DNA from 2 places in the Paenibacillus sp. IHBB 10380 genome. Region 1 is predicted to be linked to the other one. Evidence: a T-box and tRNA genes for the amino acid it is inferred to sense, from the RefSeq annotation. Region 1 holds a T-box; the other holds one or more tRNA genes.
The links. The T-box of region 1 lies ahead of UB51_RS08210 (alanine--tRNA ligase). A T-box ahead of a tRNA ligase gene usually reads a tRNA of that ligase, here a tRNA-Ala.
Positions count from the first base shown of each region.

Region 2: it encodes a tRNA-Ala, which carries the amino acid that the T-box ahead of UB51_RS08210 (alanine--tRNA ligase) is inferred to sense. The anticodon was not compared.

Region 1 covers NZ_CP010976.1:1,911,943-1,917,435, forward strand. The annotation lists gene UB51_RS08200 (ABC transporter ATP-binding protein) at 1-582, shown strand, start outside; gene UB51_RS08205 (ABC-2 transporter permease) at 583-1,224, shown strand; gene UB51_RS08210 (alanine--tRNA ligase) at 1,679-3,559, opposite strand; T-box leader at 3,669-3,912, opposite strand; gene UB51_RS29260 (hypothetical protein) at 3,916-4,050, opposite strand; gene UB51_RS08215 (hypothetical protein) at 4,279-4,755, opposite strand; gene UB51_RS08220 (hypothetical protein) at 4,721-5,461, opposite strand.
Region 2 covers NZ_CP010976.1:4,321,851-4,327,343, forward strand. The annotation lists rRNA gene UB51_RS19755 (23S ribosomal RNA) at 1-1,826, opposite strand, end outside; tRNA gene UB51_RS19760 (tRNA-Ala) at 2,085-2,160, opposite strand; rRNA gene UB51_RS19765 (16S ribosomal RNA) at 2,262-3,817, opposite strand; gene UB51_RS19770 (metal ABC transporter permease) at 4,295-5,167, opposite strand; gene UB51_RS19775 (metal ABC transporter permease) at 5,169-5,493, opposite strand, start outside.

The DNA of each region.
Region 1 (5,493 bases):
GCCAACAGGTTAGCTGCGGTGTTTAATGATATTTATCAAAAATGGGACGGCGATCTCTTCCGGAATCTAATCCGCAGACTTCAGGTGCCTGCTCACATAAAAATAAAAGATCTGTCACGTGGCATGACTATGAAGCTAGCCGTGGCAGTGGCTTTGTCGCATGGAGCAAAACTGCTGCTGTTGGACGAGGCTACTTCCGGCCTTGACCCTGTTGTCAGAGAAGAGATGCTAGATTTGTTTTTAGAGTTTGTGGAAAATGAAGAGCATTCCATTCTCATGTCTTCACACATTACCAGTGACTTGGAAAAAATTGCAGATTATATCACGTTTATTCACAATGGCAAAATCATTTTAACAGAGCAAAAAGATTTGCTGTTGTACAAATATGGAATTGCCCGTTGCAAAGTGGAGCAGTTTCAGAATCTTGACAAGTTAGAGTATCTTGCATACAGGAAAAGAGGACTACAAATCGATGTATTGATCTCTAACAAAGGGAGTTTTGCCAAGAAGCATCATGAAATCATCGTCGATGATGTGACCATTGATGAAATTATGCTGTTACTGGTCAAGGGGGATAAATAAATGAGGGGACTAATCCGCAACAATTTTTATTCTATGGCAAGCAATATCCGCTTAGCTTTAGTAATAGCCGGTTTTTTAGCATTGGTTCCTTTGGTACTCAAGGATACGACGATGATTTCGATGATTTTTGGCATACAAATATTCCTGTTTATTGCCAATACTGGCACCTCGCTGCGAGTGGATGAAACCTCCAGATGGAACAAATTTGAACTGACGCTACCGATCCGACGCCGAACTATTATTGGGGCGAAGTACGTGTCATTCTCCATACTGATCCTCTTTGGAGTGATGATGAGTTTGCTTACTCTTGCAGTTGTCTATGTTGTAGGTTTGCAACTCGATTCTCGGGCTGTGATATATAGTTTTGGATTCGGACTTACGTTGTCGATCACATCAGTGGCTTTGATGTATCCAATAATGCTGAGGATCGGTACGGAAAAAAATGAACTCGTCGTATTCTTTTCGGGATTTGGCGCTATAGGGATTATGCTGGTACTTGCCGCATTACTGGCGCCTGTTACAGGAGGCATGGAGCTTCGTCACCCGTTAGTCAGTATGGTGTCATCGTGTACGGCAATAATCCTGTTTATCATATCATTCTTTGTTTCAGTCCACATTCATCGGAATAAAGAGTTTAAGTAGTTTAGAAATTGGATTCGTGTTGCCGATAATAAAACAAAGTTAAGAAATACAAGCGAAATCCATAACCAACTAATTATGGACACGTCGTATCAGCCATTTCAATATAATCACCTTCCCTTTTTCTTGATTAAAGTACCAAATGATGGGGATACCAAGCAACCGAAAGGGAAGACCCATAAGTCAACATGGCAATTGAACGGCTGCCATTGTCTAGACTAATACACAAAACTAGTATTTTGTACATATGTCTATAAATCGATTTAATGATTTTCGTTCTGTTTTTTATAAGTTCCCCTTTCTTGCAGTAAAAAAGCAATTCGGATTTAATCCGAATTGCTTTTTCTTTGAATACTGTGCTCCGGTACCAAACCCTCTTCGATTGCCGGATTTATCATTCATCCTGGATTCCCGGCAACTCATAACGTTGTTACAAATGGCAATCCTAAAACATCAGCTATTGTTCCGCGTTCTGGAAATATTTATTAATTACTCCTTTAATCCTTCTAACTCCAGCAGCAGAAGATTGTTCTTTTTTAATACTGAACTTTCCTAAGTTTGTTGTATCTTCTACATGAGGTCCTCCACATACTTCTCGACTCCAAACTTTCCCTTCGTTATCTTTGATTGTATACACCTTAACGATATCCGGATATTTATCCCAAAAATTCCCTTCAACATTACATTCTTTCGCTTCAATTTTAGGCAGCTCTGAAATATAGGTAACTGCTTTTGATGAAATCGCATCATTCACATACTTTTCCACCTCAGCTATTTGCTCTGGCGTAAGTTTTTCATCATGGTTGAAGTCAAACCGTAATCGTTCTGAAGTAATATTACTTCCTTGTTGATGAACATGATCACCTAAAACTTCCCTTAAACCAGCAAGTAATAAATGAGATACCGTGTGCAGCGCTGTTGTTTCTGTTGAATGTTCAGCTAATCCACCTTTAAATTTACCCGCAGAAGCAGTTCTGCTCTTTTCAGCATGTTTCTTTGCCGCCTCTATATAAGACGCCTTGTCCTCCATGCTATATCCACTTTCAGTTAGAAACTCTTCCGTCAACTCCAAGGGAAACCCATATGTTTCGTAAAAATAAAAGGCATCTGCACCTGTAACTTTACCCTTATTCTTAAGATGTTTTTGTATTTCAAATTCTCCTTGCTGTAAAGTTCTATAGAAAAGATTTTCTTCCTTATTTACTATTTCGATAACTTTCTTTTTATTACCGATCAAATCCTCATAAGCTGTTGCTTCATCTATATAAACTTCAGACAACTCACCCACAAAACTTCCTTGTATACCTATTTTTTTACCTGCACGAATCGCCCTTCTTAATAACCTTCTTGTTATATACCCTGCATCACTATTAGCTGGCTCCGCACCATCATTAATTAGAAAAGTAGCCGCTCTCACATGATCAAGTATGATTCTAAACGACTTTAAATCGTCAGTATATTGTTTACCACTTAACTCCATCAATTTTTTCTTGGGATTAAGGAAGAAAGCCGTATTATAAATATCCTTGTCACCATTAAGGGCTGTTGCAACCCTTTCTAATCCGCCTCCATAATCAATATTGGGATTTTGCATTTTTACAAATCCTGTGTCTTCTTTTTTGTAACACATAAATACGTTGTTCCCAATTTCTAAAAACCTCTCGCTTACAGAAGCAGGATGATCCAGTGAATCACCGCCTGGTTCAAGATCATAGAACATTTCACTATCAGACCCACCCGGTTCACCAACAGGCATATCCAATGGACTTCCGGCTCGACTCCACCAATTTTCTTTTTCATCGTATAAGAATATTTTTCCACCTCTAGATGCCCCATATTGATAGGGATCATCTTCAATGATAGGTTCTATACCAACTGATTTAAATTTTTCTGACCAGATATGAATGGCTTCCGTATCTTTCTGTATATTCAAATCATCACTTCCTATAAAAGCACTGATATACAGCCTGCCAGGATCAATTCCTAATTCGATAATATGCCAATTCCAAATGGCATCGATTTGCTTTTTCTTATAGTTATTTTCATTTGCTTTAAACTCCCATCGACCTATCATTTCAAAAAATGTCAGATGCGACGTATCTCCTACTTCATCAATATCCACTGTCCTTAAACACTTCTGAATATTAGCAATCTCATTACCTATCGGATGCTTTTCCCCCAATAAATATGGAACCATAGGTTGCATTCCACTTCCTGTAAACAACGTTGAGGGATCATTTTCTGGTAACAAGCTAGAAGAGGGCACTTGGCTAGCCCCTATTCCTTTCATAAAATCAATATATGATTTTCTTAACTCATCTGGTGTCATTTTCACCATGCTCAATACCTCCATTTCAATTATTAATTATTCTCGGAAAATTATTTTGCAAATATTCAAACGAGAAGAAATAAAACAAAAAAGCCCTAAGCTGACATATTTCTTGTCAACTTAGGGCGAACTATTATGTCCGTGTTACCACCTAATTTCAGATTTCTCTGCACTCTATCAATACGGGATATCTCCGATATTGTTTCCTGAATAACGGTGGAACTCCGTTGAAGCCTACTAAGATTCCTCTGTTCGGTTCACAGCTCCGAGACTGCTTCACTATTAGATCAATGAAGATTCGCACCAACCATCTTCTCTCTGTGAGATCCCTAATACCTACTATTTCTCATCATAGCCTTTTCGTTTTAAGTTAAACCAATGCTATCACACTCAACTTGCTCCGTCAATTTAATTCCACTATTTTTTATAAGGTATAAGTCTGTCGATTCTACCATCAGCTTTGGTAATTCGGTTGCTTCGCATCCTCTGACTTTAGCCAAATTATAATTCTCCCCAACCTCAATTCCACATTCCTGTTTACCTGTGAAATAATCAGGAGGTACAACAAACTTGGGTGGGGAAGTATCGCCTCCGGAGCGGAGGTGATAACCCTTTGTGGCATGATGGATTTTCCCCAGAAATTCGCCCCACTTTTGAAAAGGGCAGAAATTAGTTAATCTGCCCTTTTCTTTGAAGGTTATTGCTTGTTAAAGAGATAGAGATAGGATTCATTCGTTGATAAACTTCTCAAATTCACTTTTCAGCCAATGCTGATTCTGATATGCAATATACTGTTCCATCCGAATCAGTAGATCAACCAATTCTGGCTTTGTTAACTGCATATAACGCTGTCTGACTCGATCTATGTCGCGATCCTGTTTTATGTGCTTGAAAGCATCCAGATCATTATCTAAGGGCTTAGATGACCTTTTGCGCGGATTATAAACCTTGGTTGTTCTATACTGAAGAAAATGATTATGAAGTTCTTGGTTCTTACGAATTGTGTTTTGGTGGATACCTATTCCTTCTGGATCAATAACCTTTGATTTGTCCGAAACAGTTCGGTAAGAAACCGTTTTACCCTCTTTAATAAGCGTATCAATTGCTTTTACACCAAGTTCAAGTGAACGGTTCTTCTTCTTGTCGTAAGATGCTTGAAGCCATTCCAGTTCAGTTGTTTGAGGTGATACGGATTTCCGGCGCATATGTCTCATCCCTTTGAGATTTCTCTATCAGTTGTATTTCCTTAAGTTCGTTTTTAGCTCTATTTTTTGCGATCTTCATTTTCTTTACTTCAAGGAGTAGACCCAACTGCTCAAATCGTTTTTCACTCTCCTCCGCCCAATTATAAAAGGCGGCTATTTCGTCTTTAAATTCCGGACGCGGAACTTTTGCTCCACATCCGACACAAGCCATTTTAGTCGGGCATACGGAGTCAATAGTACATATACCTCCCACTACCTTTGACATGGTTCCTACCTTTTCGCGGTAATCTTCATAAATCTCTTTAAGCTCTTCCGGTCCCCTAAGAATCCCCTTTTGGATATCGACATATGAAATCCAGTTTTCGTGAAGTGAGTTTATGGATTCGGAAACCTGTTGAGCTGTGGGTGCAGAATAGTATGAAGTCACCTCAATGTCCTTTTGATGGAGCAGCGTTTTCACAATGTCGACCGGTATTTTTTCCGTTTGAACCGCATGTGTCGCAAATGCATGTCTCAACAGATGAGCTTTCAAAACAACTTGATTGCCTTCTGCAGATTGAATCACAATACCATGCAAAAGAAAACGAAGGATCGCATTAAGTCCAGTGAACAAACTCATCCTGATCAAATAGCGATGGATCTGTTTAATGAAGTCGAAGCTGAAGCCGATCCCCTCGTGCCAGAACCAACGGTCGAGATGAAACACTACAAATACAAGTTCCGGTAGCCGATATATTG
Region 2 (5,493 bases), 2.4 Mb from region 1:
TGTTTTTGCTAAACAGTCGCTTGGGCCTTTTCACTGCGGCCCCCTCGTGCTATTCACACTACCGGGGCACCCCTTCTCCCGAAGTTACGGGGTCATTTTGCCGAGTTCCTTAACGAGAGTTCTTCCGCGCGCCTTAGAATACTCTTCTCGCCTACCTGTGTCGGTTTGCGGTACGGGCACCTTCTCCTGGTTAGAGGCTTTTCTTGGCAGTGTGAGATCATGACCTTCGCTACTATAATTTTCGCTCCCCATTACAGCCCAGCCTTATTGATGTGCGGATTTGCCTACACATCAGCCTCACTGCTTAGACGGACACTTCCATCAGTCCGCGTCACTACCCTGCTGCGTCACCCCATTACTCATAACGGATTACGGTGGTACAGGAATTTCAACCTGTTGTCCATCCACTACGCCTTTCGGCCTCGCGTTAGGTCCCGACTTACCCTGAGAGGACGAGCCTTCCTCAGGAAACCTTGGGCTTTCGGCGGATCAGATTCTCACTGATCTTTTCGTTACTTATACCGGCATTCTCACTTGTATGCTGTCCAGCGCTCCTTACGGTACACCTTCAACCTGCATACAACGCTCCCCTACCCCTGATGCAAAGCATCAAGCCATAGCTTCGGTGGCGTGTTTAGCCCCGTTACATTTTCGGCGCAGAGTCACTCGACCAGTGAGCTATTACGCACTCTTTCAATGGTGGCTGCTTCTAAGCCAACATCCTGGTTGTCTGTGCAACTCCACATCCTTTCCCACTTAACACACACTTGGGGACCTTAGCTGATGGTCTGGGCTGTTTCCCTTTCGACAATGGATCTTAGCACTCACTGTCTGACTCCCGGAATTCGAGTCTATGGCATTCGGAGTTTGACTGAGTTTGGTAACCCTTGCGGGCCCCGCACCCAATCAGTGCTCTACCTCCACGACTTATTTCCGAGGCTAGCCCTAAAGCTATTTCGGGGAGAACCAGCTATCTCCGAGTTCGATTGGAATTTCTCCGCTACCCCCACCTCATCCCCGCATTTTTCAACATGCGTGGGTTCGGGCCTCCAGTGCGTGTTACCGCACCTTCACCCTGGACAGGGGTAGATCACTCGGTTTCGGGTCTACGTCCACGTACTAAAATTCGCCCTATTCAGACTCGCTTTCGCTGCGGCTCCGGCTTCTCACCTTAACCTTGCACGGGAACGTAACTCGCCGGTTCATTCTACAAAAGGCACGCCATCACCCATTAATAGGGCTCTGACTTTTTGTAAGCACACGGTTTCAGGTTCTATTTCACTCCCCTTCCGGGGTGCTTTTCACCTTTCCCTCACGGTACTGTTTCACTATCGGTCGCTAGGTAGTATTTAGCCTTAGCAGATGGTCCTGCTAGATTCATACGGGGTTTCACGTGCCCCGCACTACTCGGGATCCGTCTCGGAGGGATTAGATTTTTGGTTACAGGGCTTTTACCTTCTATGCCGGGCCTTTCCAGACCTCTTCACCTAATCTAATCCTTTGTAACTCCATGTGAGACGTCCCACAACCCCAAAGAGCAAGCTCCTTGGTTTGGGCTGTTCCGCGTTCGCTCGCCGCTACTGACGGAATCACTATTGTTTTCTCTTCCTCAGGGTACTTAGATGTTTCAGTTCCCCTGGTCTGCCTCTACATTCCCTATGTATTCAGGAATGAGTAACTGCGAATTACCACAGCTGGGTTTCCCCATTCGGACACCCCCGGATCAAAGCTTGCTTACAGCTCCCCGAGGCAGTTTCGTTGTTCGCCACGTCCTTCATCGGCTCCTAGCGCCTAGGCATCCTCCGTGTGCTCTTAGTAGCTTAACCATTATGCTCTTGTATTGCGTCTGGCGCTCTGTTGTCCGCTTATTTCTACCATAAATGGTATAAACAAGCTTCCAAAGGATCTCCAGCCTCAACACATTCGCATTACATTATTGGCTGGTATTCAGTAAACTGAATACTTTGCCGCTACTTTTACACTTTGTTCAATTCACAAGGAATTGAATTTAGATAAAAAGAATGTTCTAAATCGCAAATTCGTTTCGTTATCTAGTTTTCAAGGATCAAGTTGAATGAAATTATTGGTGGAGCCAAGCGGGATCGAACCGCTGACCTCCTGCTTGCAAGGCAGGCGCTCTCCCAGCTGAGCTATGGCCCCATATAAATTCCATCAAAACTGAACAAATGGGATGATGTAAAAGTTTGAAGTGAATTCACTTCGATTTGAATGTTTCCATTACAGGAAACAATTCTCCATAGAAAGGAGGTGATCCAGCCGCACCTTCCGATACGGCTACCTTGTTACGACTTCACCCCAATCATCTACCCCACCTTCGGCGGCTGGCTCCCTTGCGGGTTACCCCACCGACTTCGGGTGTTGTAAACTCTCGTGGTGTGACGGGCGGTGTGTACAAGACCCGGGAACGTATTCACCGCGGCATGCTGATCCGCGATTACTAGCAATTCCGACTTCATGCAGGCGGGTTGCAGCCTGCAATCCGAACTGAGACCGGCTTTGGTGGGATTGGCTCCATCTCGCGATTTCGCAGCCCGTTGTACCGGCCATTGTAGTACGTGTGTAGCCCAGGTCATAAGGGGCATGATGATTTGACGTCATCCCCACCTTCCTCCGGTTTGTCACCGGCAGTCTGTTTAGAGTGCCCACCATAATGTGCTGGCAACTAAGCATAAGGGTTGCGCTCGTTGCGGGACTTAACCCAACATCTCACGACACGAGCTGACGACAACCATGCACCACCTGTCTCCTCTGTCCCGAAGGCCGCCACTATCTCTAGTGGATTCAGAGGGATGTCAAGACCTGGTAAGGTTCTTCGCGTTGCTTCGAATTAAACCACATACTCCACTGCTTGTGCGGGTCCCCGTCAATTCCTTTGAGTTTCAGTCTTGCGACCGTACTCCCCAGGCGGAGTGCTTAATGTGTTAACTTCGGCACCAAGGGTATCGAAACCCCTAACACCTAGCACTCATCGTTTACGGCGTGGACTACCAGGGTATCTAATCCTGTTTGCTCCCCACGCTTTCGCGCCTCAGCGTCAGTTACAGCCCAGAGAGTCGCCTTCGCCACTGGTGTTCCTCCACATATCTACGCATTTCACCGCTACACGTGGAATTCCACTCTCCTCTTCTGTACTCAAGTCACCCAGTTTCCAGTGCGACCCGGGGTTGAGCCCCGGGATTAAACACCAGACTTAAATGACCGCCTGCGCGCGCTTTACGCCCAATAATTCCGGACAACGCTTGCCCCCTACGTATTACCGCGGCTGCTGGCACGTAGTTAGCCGGGGCTTTCTTCTCAGGTACCGTCACTCCAGGAGCAGTTACTCTCCTGAATCTTCTTCCCTGGCAACAGAGCTTTACGATCCGAAAACCTTCATCACTCACGCGGCGTTGCTCCGTCAGACTTTCGTCCATTGCGGAAGATTCCCTACTGCTGCCTCCCGTAGGAGTCTGGGCCGTGTCTCAGTCCCAGTGTGGCCGTTCACCCTCTCAGGTCGGCTACGCATCGTCGCCTTGGTGAGCCGTTACCTCACCAACAAGCTAATGCGCCGCAGGTCCATCTGTAAGTGACAGATTGCTCCGCCTTTCAACATCCCCTCAGGAGAGAAAATGTATTATCCGGTATTAGCTACCGTTTCCGGTAGTTATCCCAGTCTCACAGGCAGGTTACCTACGTGTTACTCACCCGTCCGCCGCTGAGTATTAGGAGTGCAAGCACTCCATCAACTCCGCTCGACTTGCATGTATTAGGCACGCCGCCAGCGTTCGTCCTGAGCCAGGATCAAACTCTCCAATAGAGATGAATTTTAAATTTGCTTTGCAACAATTTCGAAATCATCTAGAGATGAATGTCAGATCAACTTTGCAGCGACCGGACATTCATCGAATGAAAAGAGCGATATGCTCATTTTGAAACAAACTGACAAGAACATAAATGTTCTTTAGTTTTTAAAAATTACATCATCCATTTGTTCAGTTTTCAAAGAACTTATTGTTCTGTCTAGCAAACATTTTCGTTTGAGCCAGAATCATATTATATCAATCTGTGTATTCAATGTCAACTCTTTTTTTAATTAAGATTTTAGTTTCAAAATCTAATGTCCGAGGCGACATCAATTAATATATCAGGTTTTAATATAGTACGCAAGCTTTTTTTTCTAATAAACTAGTTTTTACATTAAACTATCTCAGAGACAGTAATAGATCCATCAATAATAGATACATAGATTGAAAGATACATAACAAAGTCCCCTGCTATAGCAGAGGACAGATTATTAAGCAGCTAACTGTTTACGACTAATTCTACGACTAAGAAGTCCATGTGAAGGCGAGAAAATAAAAGTAAGTACAAACAAGCACCCTGCTACTGTCACCATACATCCAGCAATAGAAGCATCTAACCAGAATGCTGTGTAATATCCCAACACTGAACATACCACGCCAATTAACACACTATACAATAACATGTAACTTAAACGGTCGGTCAATAGATAAGCTGTCGCAGCAGGAATAATGAGCATCCCTACCACCAATATAGCACCCACACTTTCAAATGAAGCCACGGAAGTTAACGATACCATTCCCATCAGCATATAATGAAAGAGCATGACCGGTATGCCGCAAGCCGCAGCCAATGCCGGATCAAACGCACAAATTTTGAACTGTTTAAAGAACAAACTCATAAGCACTAGTATTAATAGTAGCGTTCCTCCGAGTATCCACACTGCTCTGGGCCCAATATCGACACCATTAACAGAAAGAGTATCCCACTGCACGTAGGCTATCTCCCCAAACAAGACACAGTCAAGGTCAAGATCGATATTCCGTGCATTCATACTAATGATGATAACTCCTACAGCAAACAATGCTGTAAATACAATACCAATGGAGGCATCTGATTGTAATCCACTGTTCTGTAGTGTCTGAATGAACAGAACGGCGAGAAGACCAAACGCCGCTGCACCTAGAAGCATAAACACGGAATCTCGGGAACCACTGATCAAAAAGGCAATAGCAATTCCCGGAAGTACAGCATGACTAATGGCGTCACCGATTAATGCCATTTTACGAAGTACTAGAAAACACCCGAGTATCGCACAGGAGGTTGACACTAGAATTGCAGTTAGGAGAATCCAAAAATCTGTCATATTAAATTCCCCTCCCTTTTTCTACTTCTAGTTCTCTATGCTGGACTGTACTCCCCTTAACATCTCTATAGGATGACCGCATTTTATATTGTCGAAGCCACTTACTTACCCAACCTCTACGGGGGGCTGCCAATGCCGAGACTACAAATAACGAGGAAGCTACCAACACCGCAACTGGACCTGTCGGTAAATTAGAGACCGTCGAGCTGAAGAAAGTACCCATAATACCGCTCAAGGCGCCTATAATTCCGGAAAGGACCACCATCACACTTAGGCGATCCGTCCAAAAGCGGGCAGTTACGGCAGGTGTAATTAATAAAGCTGCA